Regions from separate parts of the Pseudomonas sp. CAM1A genome, predicted to be linked through region 1. Evidence: predicted binding sites of a transcription regulator. Region 1 holds the regulator's gene; each other region holds the start of a gene.
The links. Region 1 encodes FliA, which starts transcription of late flagellar genes. Its sites were predicted from a motif close to CTAAAGTTTNNNNNNNNNNNGCCGNTAA; they were not measured.
Positions count from the first base shown of each region.

Region 1 (3,609 bases):
CCGAACGGCTGAGGTAGTGGGTTATGCAAGTTAAGCGTTTTTTCGCCGCCGATATGCGTCAGGCCATGAAGCTGGTCCGCGATGAGCTCGGCTCCGACGCCGCCATCATCGGCAACCGACGCATCGCTGGCGGTGTCGAGCTGACGGCTGCGCTGGACTACAAGCTGTCCGCCCTGGCCCCGCGCGTGCCCAACGCGGAGCTAGAAGACGAGCTGCGCAAGACCCAGTCGCGCATCGTTACCGCCCAGGCCGAACTGACCGGGCGTGGCGATGCTGTCGAGGGCGGCAACCGGCAATTGTTCGCCGGGCAGCCGCTGACCGCTTCGGAACCGCTGGTCGAGCCACATGTCGATGAGCCCGCGCCGGTTGCCGCGCCAGCGTCGGCACCCGTTGATCCACGCCTGTTCGATGCCATGCGCTTCGAGCTGACTGGCTTGCGCGAGTTGCTCGAAGTCCAGCTCGGTTCGCTGGCCTGGAGCCAGCTGCAAGGCAGCAAACCGCAGCAGGCCAACCTCTGGCGCCGGCTGCAGCGCCTCGGCCTTTCCGGTGGCCTGGCCCGCGAGCTGCTCGACCTCACTGCCGGGATCGAAGAACCACGCCATGCCTGGCGCATGGTCTTGGCGCACCTGGCGCGGATGATCGACGTGCCCGAGATCGAACCGATCGAGGAGGGCGGGGTGATCGCCATGGTCGGCCCTGCCGGCATGGGCAAGACCACCACGTTGGCCAAGCTGGCCGCGCGTTACGTGCTCAAGTACGGCGCGAACAACCTGGCGCTGGTGAGCATGGACAGTTTTCGCATTGGCGCCCAGGAACAGCTCAAGACACTGGGCCGCATCCTCAATGTGCCGGTCACCTACGTCGATCCGGGCGAGTCGCTGGCTCAGGCCCTGGAGCCGTTGCTGCGCAAGCGTGTGGTGCTGATCGACACCGCTGGTCTGCAGGCCAGCGACCCGGCGCTGCGCATGCAGCTCGAGACCCTGGCCGGGCGCGGCATCGCCGCGAAGAATTACCTGGTGCTGGCGACCACCAGCCAGAAACAGGTGCTCACCGCCGCCTACCACAGCTACAAGCGCTGCGGCCTGGCCGGGTGCATCCTGACCAAACTCGACGAAACGGCCTGCCTCGGCGAAGTGCTGAGCCTGGCCATCAGTCATGAATTGCCGGTGGCCTATCTGACCGATGGGCCGCGCATTCCCGACGACCTGCAGCTACCGCGCAAGCACCAGTTGGTAAGCCGCGCCGTCAGTGTGCAGTTGCAGGAAGAGCCCAGCGACGAGGCCATGGCCGACATGTTCGCTGATCTGTACCACAACCCTGGCAAGCGCGCGGGTTGAGGGTGAATACTGTGCAAAGTACCTACATCATGGGGTTGCCCGGCCGGACCGAGGCCTTGAATGTTCAGCCCCTCATGTGGCCTGGGTCCAAGCGAGACAAGGTAAAGAACAGACATGGGTAGCATGCATCCCGTACAGGTGATCGCCGTGACCGGTGGCAAAGGTGGCGTCGGCAAGACTAACGTTTCAGTGAACCTGTCCCTGGCGCTGGCCGAGCTCGGCCGCCGGGTGATGTTGCTTGACGCCGACCTGGGCCTGGCCAATGTCGACGTTCTGCTGGGGCTCACGCCCAAGCGCACCCTCGCCGACGTGATCGAAGGTCGCTGCGAGCTGCGTGATGTGCTGTTGCAGGGGCCGGGCGGTGTGCGCATCGTCCCGGCGGCCTCCGGCACGCAGAGCATGGTGCACCTGGCGCCCGCGCAACACGCCGGCCTGATCCAGGCTTTCAGCGACATCGGCGACAACCTCGATGTGCTGGTGATCGACACGGCTGCGGGTATCGGTGACTCGGTGGTCAGTTTTGTCCGCGCCGCCCAGGAAGTGCTGCTGGTGGTGTGCGACGAGCCGACCTCGATCACCGACGCCTATGCGCTGATCAAGCTGCTCAACCGCGATTACGGGATGAATCGATTCCGTGTGCTGGCCAACATGGCCCAGAGCCCACAGGAAGGCCGCAACCTTTTCGCCAAGTTGACCAAGGTCACGGACCGCTTCCTCGACGTCGCCCTACAATACGTCGGTGCCGTGCCTTACGACGAATGCGTGCGCAAGGCCGTGCAGAAGCAGCGGGCGGTCTATGAGGCCTTCCCTCGGTCCAAGTGTGCGCTGGCGTTCAAGGCCATCGCGCAGAAGGTCGACAGCTGGCCGCTGCCTGCCAACCCGCGCGGGCACCTGGAATTCTTTGTCGAGCGCCTGGTGCAGCCCACCAGTGCAGGGCCGGTGCTATGAACGCGAGCGGTTTCAAGATGTACAGCAAGGCCGCCAAGGACGCGCAGTACGAGCTGATCGAACGCTACGCGCCGTTGGTCAAGCGTATCGCCTACCACCTGCTGGCTCGCCTGCCGGCCAACGTCCAGGTCGAGGATCTGATCCAGGCCGGGATGATCGGCTTGCTGGAAGTGGCCAACAAATACGATGCCAGCAAGGGTGCCAGTTTCGAAACCTACGCCGGTATCCGTATTCGCGGCGCCATGCTCGACGAGGTGCGCAAGGGCGATTGGGCGCCACGCTCGGTGCACCGCAACACGCGCATGGTCAGTGACGCGATCCGTTGTGTCGAAGCAAAGACTGGCCGCGACGCTAAAGATCACGAGGTTGCTGCCGAACTCCAATTGAGTCTCGATGATTACTACGGGATTCTGAATGACACCTTGGGCAGCCGCCTGTTCAGTTTCGACGACCTGCTGCAGGACGGCGAACATGAAGGGTTGCACGAGGACGGAGCCAGCGGCCAGCTGGAGCCGGCGCGGGACCTGGAAGACGAGCGCTTCCAGGCTGCGCTGGCCGATGCGATTGCCAACCTGCCAGAGCGCGAACGCCTGGTCCTGGCGCTGTACTACGACGAAGAGCTGAACCTCAAGGAAATCGGTGAGGTCCTGGGGGTCAGCGAATCGCGTGTCAGCCAGTTGCACAGCCAGTGCGCCGCGCGTTTGCGCAGCCGCCTTGGGGAGTGGCGGGCACGTTGAACCCGGGTTCAGTGCAGTCGTTTTTTTGTAGTGCCGAATTGATTGAGCGCGCGCTCGGCGCCGAGCGCGTTTAAGACTGCTTGGAGGTCTAATTGAACAAAGACATGAAAATCCTCATCGTTGACGACTTTTCGACGATGCGGCGGATCATCAAGAACCTGTTGCGTGACCTGGGTTTCACCAACGTCAAGGAAGCTGATGACGGCAACACGGCACTGCCGATGCTCAACAGCGAGAACTTTGATTTCCTGGTGACCGACTGGAACATGCCGGGCATGACCGGTATCGATCTGCTGCGCGCCGTGCGTGCCGACGAGCGTCTCAAGCACCTGCCGGTACTGATGGTCACCGCAGAAGCCAAGCGCGAGCAGATCATCGAAGCAGCCCAGGCCGGCGTCAACGGCTACGTGGTCAAGCCTTTCACCGCCCAGGCGCTGAAAGAAAAGATCGAAAAGATCTTCGAACGCGTCAACGGCTGAGTCACGTCTGGGGGGCGCAATGGAGTCAACCAATAACTCTTTGGGTGAGTTCGAATCAACCCTGAAGAAGCATGCCCAGGAGCTGGTCGAGAGCCTCGAGCGCGGCCG
Region 1 covers NZ_JBFNXP010000018.1:42,619-46,227, reverse strand. Annotated here, with positions in the region: gene flhA (flagellar biosynthesis protein FlhA) at 1-12, shown strand, start outside; gene flhF (flagellar biosynthesis protein FlhF) at 24-1,337, shown strand; gene fleN (flagellar synthesis regulator FleN) at 1,452-2,285, shown strand; gene fliA (RNA polymerase sigma factor FliA) at 2,282-3,022, shown strand; gene ABZO33_RS25610 (chemotaxis response regulator CheY) at 3,127-3,501, shown strand; gene ABZO33_RS25605 (protein phosphatase CheZ) at 3,521-3,609, shown strand, end outside.

Region 2 (3,609 bases), on a different contig from region 1:
GGCTCGGACTTCACTTCCGGGTTGATGGTCTTTTCCGGCGCCAGTTCTGGCGAGCCACCCAGATCGATGATGTAGGGCGTGCCACTTTCGGAGAAGCCGATCGGGTCCTTGAAGTAACCGGCGATGGCGATCTTCTGCTCGGGCGTGGCGGTCGACAGCAACCACAGCACCAGGAAGAACGCCATCATCGCCGTGGCGAAGTCGGCGAAGGCGATTTTCCAGGCGCCGCCGTGATGGCCGTCGCCAAAGCGCTTGACGCGCTTGACGATGATGGGCTGATTGTTCTCCATGGCTTAGCGACCGCGTACTGCTTGTTCCAGCTCGGCGAAGCTCGGGCGGTGCGCCGGGTACAGCACCTTGCGCCCGAACTCGACCGCCAGCGACGGCGGCATGCCGGAAGCCGAGGCCACCAGCGAGGCCTTGATCGCCTCGTAGACGTTCAGCTCTTCCTTGGCATCGTGGCGCAGGGCGTTGGCCAACGGGCCGAAGAAGCCATAGGCAGCAAGAATACCGAAGAAGGTACCGACCAACGCCGCACCGACGTGCAGGCCGATGGACTTCTGGTCACCGTCACCCAGCGAGGCCATGGTCACCACGATACCCAGTACCGCCGCGACGATACCGAAACCAGGCATGCCGTCGGCGATGCCGTTGACCGCATGGGACGGGTGCTCCAGCTCTTCCTTCATGCTCAGCAGCTCCATGTCGAACAGGCCTTCGAGCTCATGGGGCGCCATGTTGCCGGTGGACATGATGCGCAGATAGTCGCAGATGAACGCGGTCATGCGCTCATCGCCCAGCACGGCCGGATACTTGGCAAAGATCGGGCTGGCCGCGGCGTCCTCGATGTCCCCCTCGATGGCCATCATGCCTTCACGACGGCTCTTGTTGAGGATCTCGTACACCAGGCCCAGCACTTCCAGGTAGAAGGTATGGGTGAAACGGGTGCCGAACATCTTCAGCGACTTCTTGATTACATGCATGGTCATGTAACCAGGGTTGGCCTGGAGGAACGCACCAAAGGCCGCGCCGCCGATGATCAGCACTTCGAACGGCTGGATCAGTGCCGCGATCTTGCCGTGGGAAAGCACGTAGCCGCCAAGCACGCTCGCGAATACGACGATGATGCCGATAATTTTAGCCATAAGTTGGAAGCACTTGCTGTCGTGGTCAGGATAGGGAACGGAAGCTTGAAAACTCTTCTTCTACTTATCGGCAGAACTGCGCCAGACTATAGCCACTCATTGCGAAAAGCCAGTTCGGACTGATGTCAATATGCCAATTGAAACCAAGGTGCCAAGTCAGGTTCCGTCGAGTCTAGAGGCCTGGATCAAGCTACTCGACGGGATCCGCGTACCGGTGCCAAAAGAGAGCCATGATCGCGTGCTGCAGGCTATCAACGACAGCAGCCGCTCCCTGCGCGATATCGCCGAACTGATGCAGGACAGCCCCGCGCTGGTGCTCTGCGTGCTGCGCGAGGCCAACCACCCGGCCAACGCCAGCCAGGCGGAACCGGCCGAAAGCCTGGAAATAGCCCTTAACCGCCTTGGCCTGGCCCGCGTCAGCAAGCTGCTGGCACGCCTGCCATCGCTGCCGGCCGACGAGATCCCGCCGGTGCTGCGCCAGTTCCTGCTGATCAGCCAGCATGCCACCCAGCAGGCCAACGGTCTGTTCGCCAGCCGCCTGGCGCGGCTGTGGCAGGAAATCCACTGGGGCAGCCTGTTGTTCCTCTCGCCCCTGTGGCCCCTGGCCCTGGCCTATCCCAAGCTGCTGGACACCTGGGAGCTGCGAGTTATCCACAAGGGCGAGGAGGCTGCCGAAGTCGAGCAGCAACTGTTCGGTGTGCGCATCATGCAGTTGTGCCAGGCCATGGCCGAGCACTGGCGCCTGCCCGAGTGGGTCACCCAGGGTTACCGCCTGTTGATGGGCGAGCGCGAACAACTGGCGCAGGTGCTGAACATCGCCCGCGAGCAGGACCCGCTGGTCCAGCAACAGCGCCTGGACGAAGAGCCGGCCCTGCGCCGCTGGTTCAACCAGCCCCCAAATACCGTGCTGCTGGCCAACGGCCTTGCCCTCGCCGCCCAGGTTGGCTGGGACAACCCGCATTTGCTGCGCTGGCAGTTGCTTACCGCCCTTTATCTGCAGACCACGCTGGATGATGTCCAGCAGCAGGTTCACCAACAGGCCGCGGCCAGTGCCCGCCATCACGCCCGGCATGCCCTGTTCCACCCGGCCGAGGCGCTGATCTGGCCCTGGCACCAGCGCCGTCCGCACCCGGACATGCTGACACCACCGCCACCCAGCACCGAAGATCTTGGCCGCTGGCGCACGTTGTGCCAGGAACTGCTCGCCCAGCCGAGCCCGTTCAGCAATACCGTGCACCTGGCCACCCAGGCCCGTGAAGCGCTGCTGGCGTGCGGCATGCAGCGCCTGATGCTGCTGAGCCTGGACAAGGCTACCGACTACCTGCGGGTGCAGCAGACTGCGGGCCTGCCCAAGGAAGCCGGCGTCATTGCGTTGCCGATCGCGCAGAACAAACTCCTGCAGAAACTGATGAGCAAGGCCGGGCAATTGCGCCTGACGCCGGACAATCACGCCCAGTTCACCGCGCTGCTGCCGGCGCCACTGCGCGTATTCTTCCGCAGCGAACACCTGCTGCTGCGCTCGCTGGCGGTCGGCGACCAGGTGCTGATGCTGGCAGTGGCCGACCAGGACGGCAAACCGCTGGCCGATGTCAGCGTGCAGGCCTTCGGTAAAACCGTGCAATGCATCGAGCGCGCCCTGGCCCTCTTCGGCAACCGCCATTCATGATTGCCTTGCGCTACAATCGCCCCCTTTGCACCCTGGAGACCGTGGATGACTGACTTTTCCGGCTTGCCTCTGGTGATCGAAGCCGAGGACCTGCTGCCGCGCCTGGAATCGCCGCAACTGATCCTGGTCGACCTGACCAGCGTCAACCGCTATGGCAGCGGCCACATCCCCGGGGCGCGCTTCGTCGATCCCAAGCGCACCCAACTGGGCCAGCCACCAGCGCCTGGCCTGCTGCCGGCACGCGCCGACCTGGAAAAGCTGTTCGCCGAACTCGGTCATCGTGACGATGCGGTCTACGTGGTCTACGACGACGAAGGCGGCGGCTGGGCCGGCCGTTTCATCTGGTTGCTCGACGTGATTGGCCACCAGCACTACCACTACCTGAACGGCGGCATACAGGCCTGGCCGGCGGACAGACTGTCCACCGAGGTGCCCGCCAGCATGGGCGGCGCGGTGAGTCTGCGACTGCACCCGGAGCCCACCGCCACCCGCGAATACCTGCAAAGCCGCCTGGGCGCCGCCGACCTGGTCATCTGGGACGCCCGCGGGCCACTGGAATACAGCGGCGAGAAAGTGCTGGCCGCCAAAGGCGGGCATATTCCTGGCGCGATCAACTTCGAGTGGACCGCCGGCATGGACCTCAACGACCACCTGCGCATCCGCAAGGACATCGCCGTAGTCCTGCAAAACCTGGGCATCACCCCCGACAAGGAAGTGATCACCCACTGCCAGACCCACCACCGCTCCGGCTTCACCTACCTCGTGGCCAAGGCCCTAGGCTATCCACGGGTGAAGGGC
Region 2 covers NZ_JBFNXP010000001.1:4,493-8,101, forward strand. Annotated here, with positions in the region: gene motB (flagellar motor protein MotB) at 1-290, opposite strand, end outside; gene motA (flagellar motor stator protein MotA) at 294-1,145, opposite strand; gene ABZO33_RS00035 (HDOD domain-containing protein) at 1,276-2,811, shown strand; gene rhdA (thiosulfate sulfurtransferase) at 2,857-3,609, shown strand, end outside.
Region 2: motA (flagellar motor stator protein MotA) is a predicted target of FliA. The motif match lies at 1,210-1,237, and genes of this name have one in related genera.

Region 3 (3,609 bases), on a different contig from region 1:
GCTGCTTTCCCAGGCGATGCGCACGCCGTCGTGGAAGCCTTCGATGCGGAAGGGTTCGCCGCTTTCGATGTACTTCTCGCCGTCGCGAGGGATCATTTCATCCAGCGCCAGGACACCGCTTTCCCGGTCGACATGCACCACATAGCTCTGGAACCGCTGGCTGCGTTCATGGAAGCTGATGATCAGCGGGTCGTGGCTATCCAGCAGCTGGCGCAAATTGGCCGCAATCTCCAAAGGGGTGTTCAGCACCTTTGGAGGCTGGGGAGCATCGGATTCATTGAACACGGGTTATCAATCTCCAGGCAAAAACGACACACGCAAGTAACGGCATTTTGCCAGTATGTTCCGTGCCTTGAAACAAATAATCACACCTGGCTGATTGCCCGGGGCTTGTCAATTGGCGCCGTGGCGCCACGGCTGTCATAGAGCGACGGGGTGTCGCCGCCCATGAGGATTCTGATCTGATTGGTCGTGGCGTGTTGCTGCGCCTGGATGATCCGCCCGTTGGTCTCGTTGACCTGCTGGCAGTTGTCCATCAGTTGGGTCAGCACATCGAGCTGCTGCATGATGATCTCGCCATTGGGCGACAGCTCGGCGACGGCTTTCACGCCGGCACGGTCGGCGCTGAGGCCGAGCCCAATGAGCAGGTTGTTGCGCCGCAGCCCCTGCTGTTCAAGCAAGACGATCAGGGATTGCTTGCGGGCAAGGATCTGCTCCAGCTTGGCCATATCCCGGCCGTGCAGGGCAACTGCCTCCTTTTGCAGAAGGTCGAGCAGTTCCTGTGTCGGTGCTAAGTCGTCTTCGATCAGTTGCAGCAGAGTGATGTCGTGCATGGCTAACTCTTGGCGTGTTGCGTCCTTGAAGTCAGCGCGCCTGCTAGTTAGCGCTGAGCTTCGAAATCAAGCAGTTTGCTAGCGACCCGGTCGGCGTCGACCTTGTAGCTGCCGTCTGCGATGGCCTGCTTCAACTCGGCCACGCGGGCACTGTTGACGGTGGGCTGATCGCGCAGCTTGTCGCTGATCTTCTGCAATTGCTGGGCCTCTGGGCTCAGATGTACTGTTTCTCCGCTGGCACCGGTGTGCTTGGGCGCTTCGTTGGCCTCGCCGGCTTTGGCGGCGTTGCCGGACGCGGTGTTACCGCGAACGCCGCCCGTGACGGACGGAGAATTATTCAAACGACTGAAGTCGATGACCATGATCAAAACCCCTGGGAATTAGGACGCATGCCTTGTTTTCGACCAATCCGAAAAAAACTTTAGGCACGAATGCAACACGGCCTGAAGCTGGCTTGCGTATCCCGATATCCGACAGAGTTTAGGGGCCGAGGTTGCACAGCGCCACCCTTCTGTCGAAATCCTGACGCAGGGTAGGTTACATGGCGACCTCGACTTGCCCGGCACCGGTTACCCGGGCCTTGATCACCCGTTTCGAATTGAGGTTGCGCACGCGGATCTGCGCTTGCATCCCGCCCTTGTCGAGGGCTTCGCCCGGCATGCGTACACTCAGGTTGCCACTGCGGGCGATGATCACAACGTGGTCACCTTTGCGCACCACCTCGGCCTGTTCCAGGTGCTGTTGGGTCAAAACCTGGTCAAGTACCGTGGGGCGCAGCAGTTTCATGCCAACGGCCTGCTCCAGCAGGGTCAGGTAGCCGGGGCCCAGAGTGCCGACATCGCGCTCGCGCAGCGCCACATCGCTTTCATCGATGACGCTTTCGCGCTTCAGTGGCCGGGTCATCACCACGACATCGCGCAGCAGGCGCACCTGGGCGGGCACGAATACGGTCCAGGGCGCGGCACCGTCGCAACGCACCCTCACTGTTACCCGGCCCAGCGGGGTCGAGCCTTCCAGTGAGGCATCCAACTGTTGACTGCACAGCGGCATGCGCAGGCGCGGGTCAAGTTTGTTGACTTCGATCTCGTAGCGGCCCTGGGTCTGGGTGGTTGCCAGATAATCTTCCACGGTGAATTCAAGAAAGCCTTGAGTGACACCGATAAGCTGTTCAGGCAAGGTAAAAGAGTCCGCCAGCGTACGCGCGCCGGGTGCTACCAGGCACAGCACAGCCAGGGGGCCGGTCAGCAGGCGCGTCAGTCGTCGGAAAATTGTCGTTTTCGTATGCATGACGCTCAAAAAAGCAAAGCCCGTGCCGACTTGGTGCACAGGGTAATCGTTGAAGGAGTCCGGCATGGCTGGAGTGATGGATTCGGTCAATCAGCGTACACAGCTGGTGGGGCAGAATCGCCTGGAGCTGCTGTTGTTTCGCCTCAATGGCGATCAGCTCTACGGCATCAATGTTTTCAAGGTTCGGGAAGTGCTGCAGTGCCCCGACCTGACGCTGCTGCCCAAATCCCATCCGGTGGTGCGCGGCGTGGCCAACATACGCGGGGCGACGATCCCGATCCTCGACCTGTCGATGGCGACCGGTCTGCCAGGGCTGAAGGAAGAAACGCGCAAGAGTTTCGTCATCATCACCGAGTACAACACCAAGACCCAGGGCTTCCTGGTGCACTCGGTGGAGCGCATCGTCAACATGAACTGGGAAGAGATCCATCCGCCACCCAAGGGTACCGGGCGTGATCACTACCTGACTGCCGTGACGCGTGTCGACAACCGCATGGTCGAGATCATCGATGTAGAGAAGGTGCTGGCCGAGGTGGCGCCATCTTCCGAATCGGTGTCGGAAGGTGTGATCGATGCCGAGGTACAGGACAAGGCGGTGATGCTGCGGGTGTTGACCGTCGATGACTCGTCGGTGGCGCGCAAGCAGGTGAGTCGATGTCTGCAGACCGTGGGGGTCGAGGTGGTGGCGCTCAACGATGGTCGTCAGGCCCTGGATTACCTGCGCAAGCTGGTGGATGAGGGCAAGCGTCCGGAGGAGGAGTTCCTCATGATGATCTCGGATATTGAAATGCCGGAAATGGACGGCTATACCCTCACAGCGGAGATCCGCAGCGATCCGCGCATGCAAAAGCTGCACATCTGCCTGCATACTTCGTTGTCCGGGGTATTCAACCAGGCGATGGTCAAGAAGGTCGGTGCTGATGACTTCCTGGCCAAGTTCAGGCCGGATGACCTCGCCCAGCGCGTGGTCGATCGGATCAAGGCGAGTCATTGAAACGGCCGGGGTTCGTCCCCGGCGCTAGCGATTTAAGAAGAGGCGGCAGCATTGTCTACGGGTAATTTGGATTTCGAACAGTTCCGGGTATTCCTGGAGAAAGCCTGTGGCATCCTGCTGGGCGAGAATAAGCAGTACCTGGTCTCCAGCCGTCTCAACAAGCTGATGGAGCAACAGGGCATCAAGTCGTTGGGCGAGCTGGTGCAGCGCATCCAGACCCAGCCACGCGGTGGCTTGCGCGAGCAGGTGGTCGATGCCATGACCACCAACGAAACGCTGTGGTTCCGCGATACCTACCCGTTCGAGGTGCTCAAGAACAAGGTGATTCCGGAGTTCATCAAGAACAACCCGGGCCAGCGCCTGCGCATCTGGTCGGCAGCCTGTTCATCAGGGCAGGAGCCGTACTCGCTGTCGATGGCCATCGACGAGTTCGAGCGGACCAACCTGGGGCAGCTGAAGATGGGCGCGCAGATCGTCGCCACCGACCTGTCCGGC
Region 3 covers NZ_JBFNXP010000005.1:10,580-14,188, reverse strand. Annotated here, with positions in the region: gene ABZO33_RS14300 (flagellar brake protein) at 1-285, opposite strand, end outside; gene ABZO33_RS14295 (flagella synthesis protein FlgN) at 366-833, opposite strand; gene flgM (flagellar biosynthesis anti-sigma factor FlgM) at 881-1,195, opposite strand; gene flgA (flagellar basal body P-ring formation chaperone FlgA) at 1,371-2,120, opposite strand; gene ABZO33_RS14280 (chemotaxis protein CheV) at 2,185-3,114, shown strand; gene cheR (protein-glutamate O-methyltransferase CheR) at 3,166-3,609, shown strand, end outside.
Region 3: flgM (flagellar biosynthesis anti-sigma factor FlgM) is a predicted target of FliA. The motif match lies at 1,231-1,258, and genes of this name have one in related genera.

Region 4 (3,609 bases), on a different contig from region 1:
TGCTTCTCGGCGTAGTCCATCAGCTTCTCGCGGGACAGCAGGTCCCACTCACGCCATGGCGCGATGACCTTGACGCCAGGCTTGAGCGCGTAGGCACCCAGCTCGAAACGCACCTGGTCGTTGCCCTTGCCGGTGGCACCGTGGGAAATGGCGTCGGCGCCGGTTTCGTTGGCGATCTCGATCAGGCGCTTGGCGATCAGCGGGCGGGCGATGGAAGTACCCAGCAGGTACTCGCCTTCGTAGACGGTGTTGGCGCGGAACATCGGGAAGACGAAATCACGCACGAACTCTTCGCGCAGGTCGTCGATGTAGATTTCTTTCACGCCCATCGCCTGGGCCTTGGCGCGGGCCGGCTCGACCTCCTCGCCCTGGCCGAGGTCAGCGGTGAAGGTCACCACTTCACAGTTGTAGGTGTCCTGCAGCCACTTGAGAATCACCGAAGTATCAAGGCCGCCGGAATACGCCAATACGACCTTTTTTACGTCCGCCATGCCATCACTCCACGGGGTTGTACGGAAAGCCGATGATTCTACCGGCCTTGCCGAAAAATTTACAATGGGGCGACAGCTTGTGACGACAAAGCGACAGGAATTGTCGAGAGCGCGACCCGCTGTCGCACTCAGGATTTCGCTGGGGCGGGCTGAGCGACAGCGGCCGCTGGCGTCGCAGGCGCAGGTGTGGTGGCCGCGGGTGCCGGGGCCGCCGGCGCAACCGGTGGCGCCGGTTTCTCCAGCGGCTTCTCGACCGGCGTCACGCGCTCGAGCTGGATGTTCACCCGGCGGTTGCGCGCCCGGTTGGCGGCAGAGTTGTTCTTGGCCAGCGGATAGCGCTCGCCGTGGAAGCGCACGGTGATCTGCTCTTCCGGCACACCATGGGCCTTGAGGTAATCGGCAACCGCCAGCGCCCGTCGGCGCGAGGTGTCGCGGTTGGTCAGGCGATTGCCGCTGTTGTCGGAGTGACCGTTGAGCTCGATGTGATTGACCGTCGGATCGGCCTTCAAATAGTCCAGCAGCACATCCAGGCGAGCACGCGCCGAGCTGTCAAGTTCGATCCCGCCACCCGGGAAACCGACCTGGGTCTGGCGGATCTGGTCATAGTTCATCGGCAGCAGCTTGGCGGCGCACAGCTGGTAGTCACTGTAGGCCTTGGCAAAACTGACCGGCATCACATGCACTTCCATCGGTCGGCCACCTTCGCCCCGGTAGTTGCGCACCACGGTGCTACGACCATCGAGCAGGCCATTGATCAGGCGGCTGGCCTGGCCCTGGCTGGAGGTGAACAGCACGCCGTTACGGGCCATGTGCACCGCGCCGAGGTTGATGTCGCCGCGCCCGGGCTGCCAGGGGGCTGCAGCGGCCAGCAAGGTGGCTGACCCTGCGCCGAGGACGTTGCTGTCCGAGCGCAGCTGGAACGTCGGTTGTTCGCCGGCACGGCGCACGAACTCGCCGCTGCCGAAACCGTCGATCGGCTGGATCAGGCGACATTCGAACTGATCACCCTCGACTTTCCAGGCGACGTTCTCCACGCGAGTCTGGAAGGTCATGGCCCCGGCCGGCAGGCTGGCGACAAGGGTGAACAGGGCTAGGTAACGCTGGCGCACGGGAGGCTCCACTGATTCTGACGGCTTACCTGAATGCTATCGGACGCCTGTCGGAAAACTTGATAGCCGTGCTCGAACAGGGGTTTTCCGGTAGCATTGGCTTCTGAGTTCGACCCGCCTGGAATCTCCAATGTCCGATCGCCTGACCCTCCTGCGCCCCGATGACTGGCACATCCATCTGCGCGATGGTGCCGTCCTGCCCCACACTGTCGGTGACGTGGCGCGCACCTTCGCCCGCGCCATCATCATGCCCAACCTGGTTCCGCCGGTGCGCAACGCCGTCGAGGCCGATGCCTACCGCGCCCGCATCCTTGCCGCACGCCCCGCCGGCAGCCGTTTCGAGCCACTGATGGTGCTGTATCTTACCGACCGCACCAGCCCGGAAGACATCCGCGCCGCCAAGGCCAGTGGGATCGTGTACGCCGCCAAGCTGTACCCGGCCGGCGCCACCACCAACTCCGATTCGGGCGTGACCAGCATCGACAACATCTTCCCGGCCATCGAGGCCCTGGCCGAAACCGGCATGCCCCTGCTGGTGCACGGTGAGGTCACGCGCAGTGAAATCGACGTGTTCGACCGCGAAAAACGCTTCATCGACGAGCACATGCGCCGCCTCGTCGAGCGCTTCCCGACCCTGAAAGTGGTGTTCGAGCACATCACCACCAGCGACGCCGCGCAGTTCGTCACCGAGGCGCCGGCCAATGTCGGTGCCACCATCACCGCCCAGCACCTGCTGTACAACCGCAACCACATGCTGGTCGGCGGTATCCGCCCGCACTTCTATTGCCTGCCGATCCTCAAGCGCAACACCCACCAGGTGGCGCTGCTGGATGCCGCCACCAGCGGCAACCCGAAGTTCTTCCTCGGTACCGACTCGGCGCCGCACGCCAAGCATGCCAAGGAAGCAGCCTGCGGCTGCGCCGGCTGCTACACCGCCTACGCCGCCATCGAGCTCTACGCCGAGGCGTTCGAACAGCGCAACGCGCTGGACAAGCTCGAAGGCTTCGCCAGCAAGCACGGCCCGGACTTCTACGGCCTGGCGCGCAACACCGATACCATCACCCTGGTGCGTGAGGAATGGACCGCGCCGGACAGCCTGCCGTTCGGCGACAACACCGTGATCCCCCTGCGCGCCGGCGAGAAGCTGCGCTGGCGCCTGCTGGAGGACAACGCATGAGCGAAGACCTCTACGAAGACGACCAGGACAGCCAGGTCAGCAGCGGCTCGCGCCACCCGATGGCCGAGCGTTTCCGCGGCTACCTGCCGGTGGTGGTGGATGTCGAGACCGGTGGTTTCAACAGTGCCACCGACGCGCTGCTGGAGATTGCCGCCGTCACCATCGGCATGGATGAAAAGGGCTTCCTGTTCCCCGAGCACACCTACTTCCATCGGGTCGAACCGTTCGAAGGGGCCAATATCGAGGCCGCCGCGCTGGAGTTCACCGGCATCAAGCTGGACCACCCGCTGCGCATGGCAGTGAGCGAGGAAAGCGCGCTGACCGATATCTTCCGCGGCGTGCGCAAGGCGCTGAAGGCCAATGGCTGCAAGCGGGCGATCCTGGTCGGGCACAACAGCAGCTTCGACCTGGGCTTCCTCAATGCGGCAGTGGCGCGCAACGATATCAAGCGCAACCCGTTCCACCCGTTCTCCAGCTTCGACACCGCCACCCTCGCCGGCCTCGCCTACGGCCAGACCGTGCTGGCCCGAGCCTGCCAGAGCGCGGACATCGACTTCGACGGCCGTGAAGCGCATTCGGCGCGTTACGACACCGAGAAGACTGCCGAGCTGTTCTGCGGCATCGTCAATCGCTGGAAAGAGATGGGCGGCTGGCGCGATTTCAACGACTGATCGCATGCTTGAAGCATAAAAAAACCGGCCACCAGGGCCGGTTTTTCATGCGCTTGGCAAATTACAGCTTGCCAGCGTTTTCGCTCAGGTAAGCCGCGACACCTTCCGGCGAAGCGTTCATGCCCTTGTCGCCTTTCTTCCAGTTGGCCGGGCAGACTTCG
Region 4 covers NZ_JBFNXP010000008.1:444,203-447,811, reverse strand. Annotated here, with positions in the region: gene ABZO33_RS19595 (argininosuccinate synthase) at 1-491, opposite strand, end outside; gene ABZO33_RS19590 (flagellar protein MotY) at 620-1,600, opposite strand; gene pyrC (dihydroorotase) at 1,731-2,777, shown strand; gene rnt (ribonuclease T) at 2,774-3,448, shown strand; gene ABZO33_RS19575 (peroxiredoxin) at 3,510-3,609, opposite strand, start outside.
Region 4: ABZO33_RS19590 (flagellar protein MotY) is a predicted target of FliA. The motif match lies at 1,637-1,664, and genes of this name have one in related genera.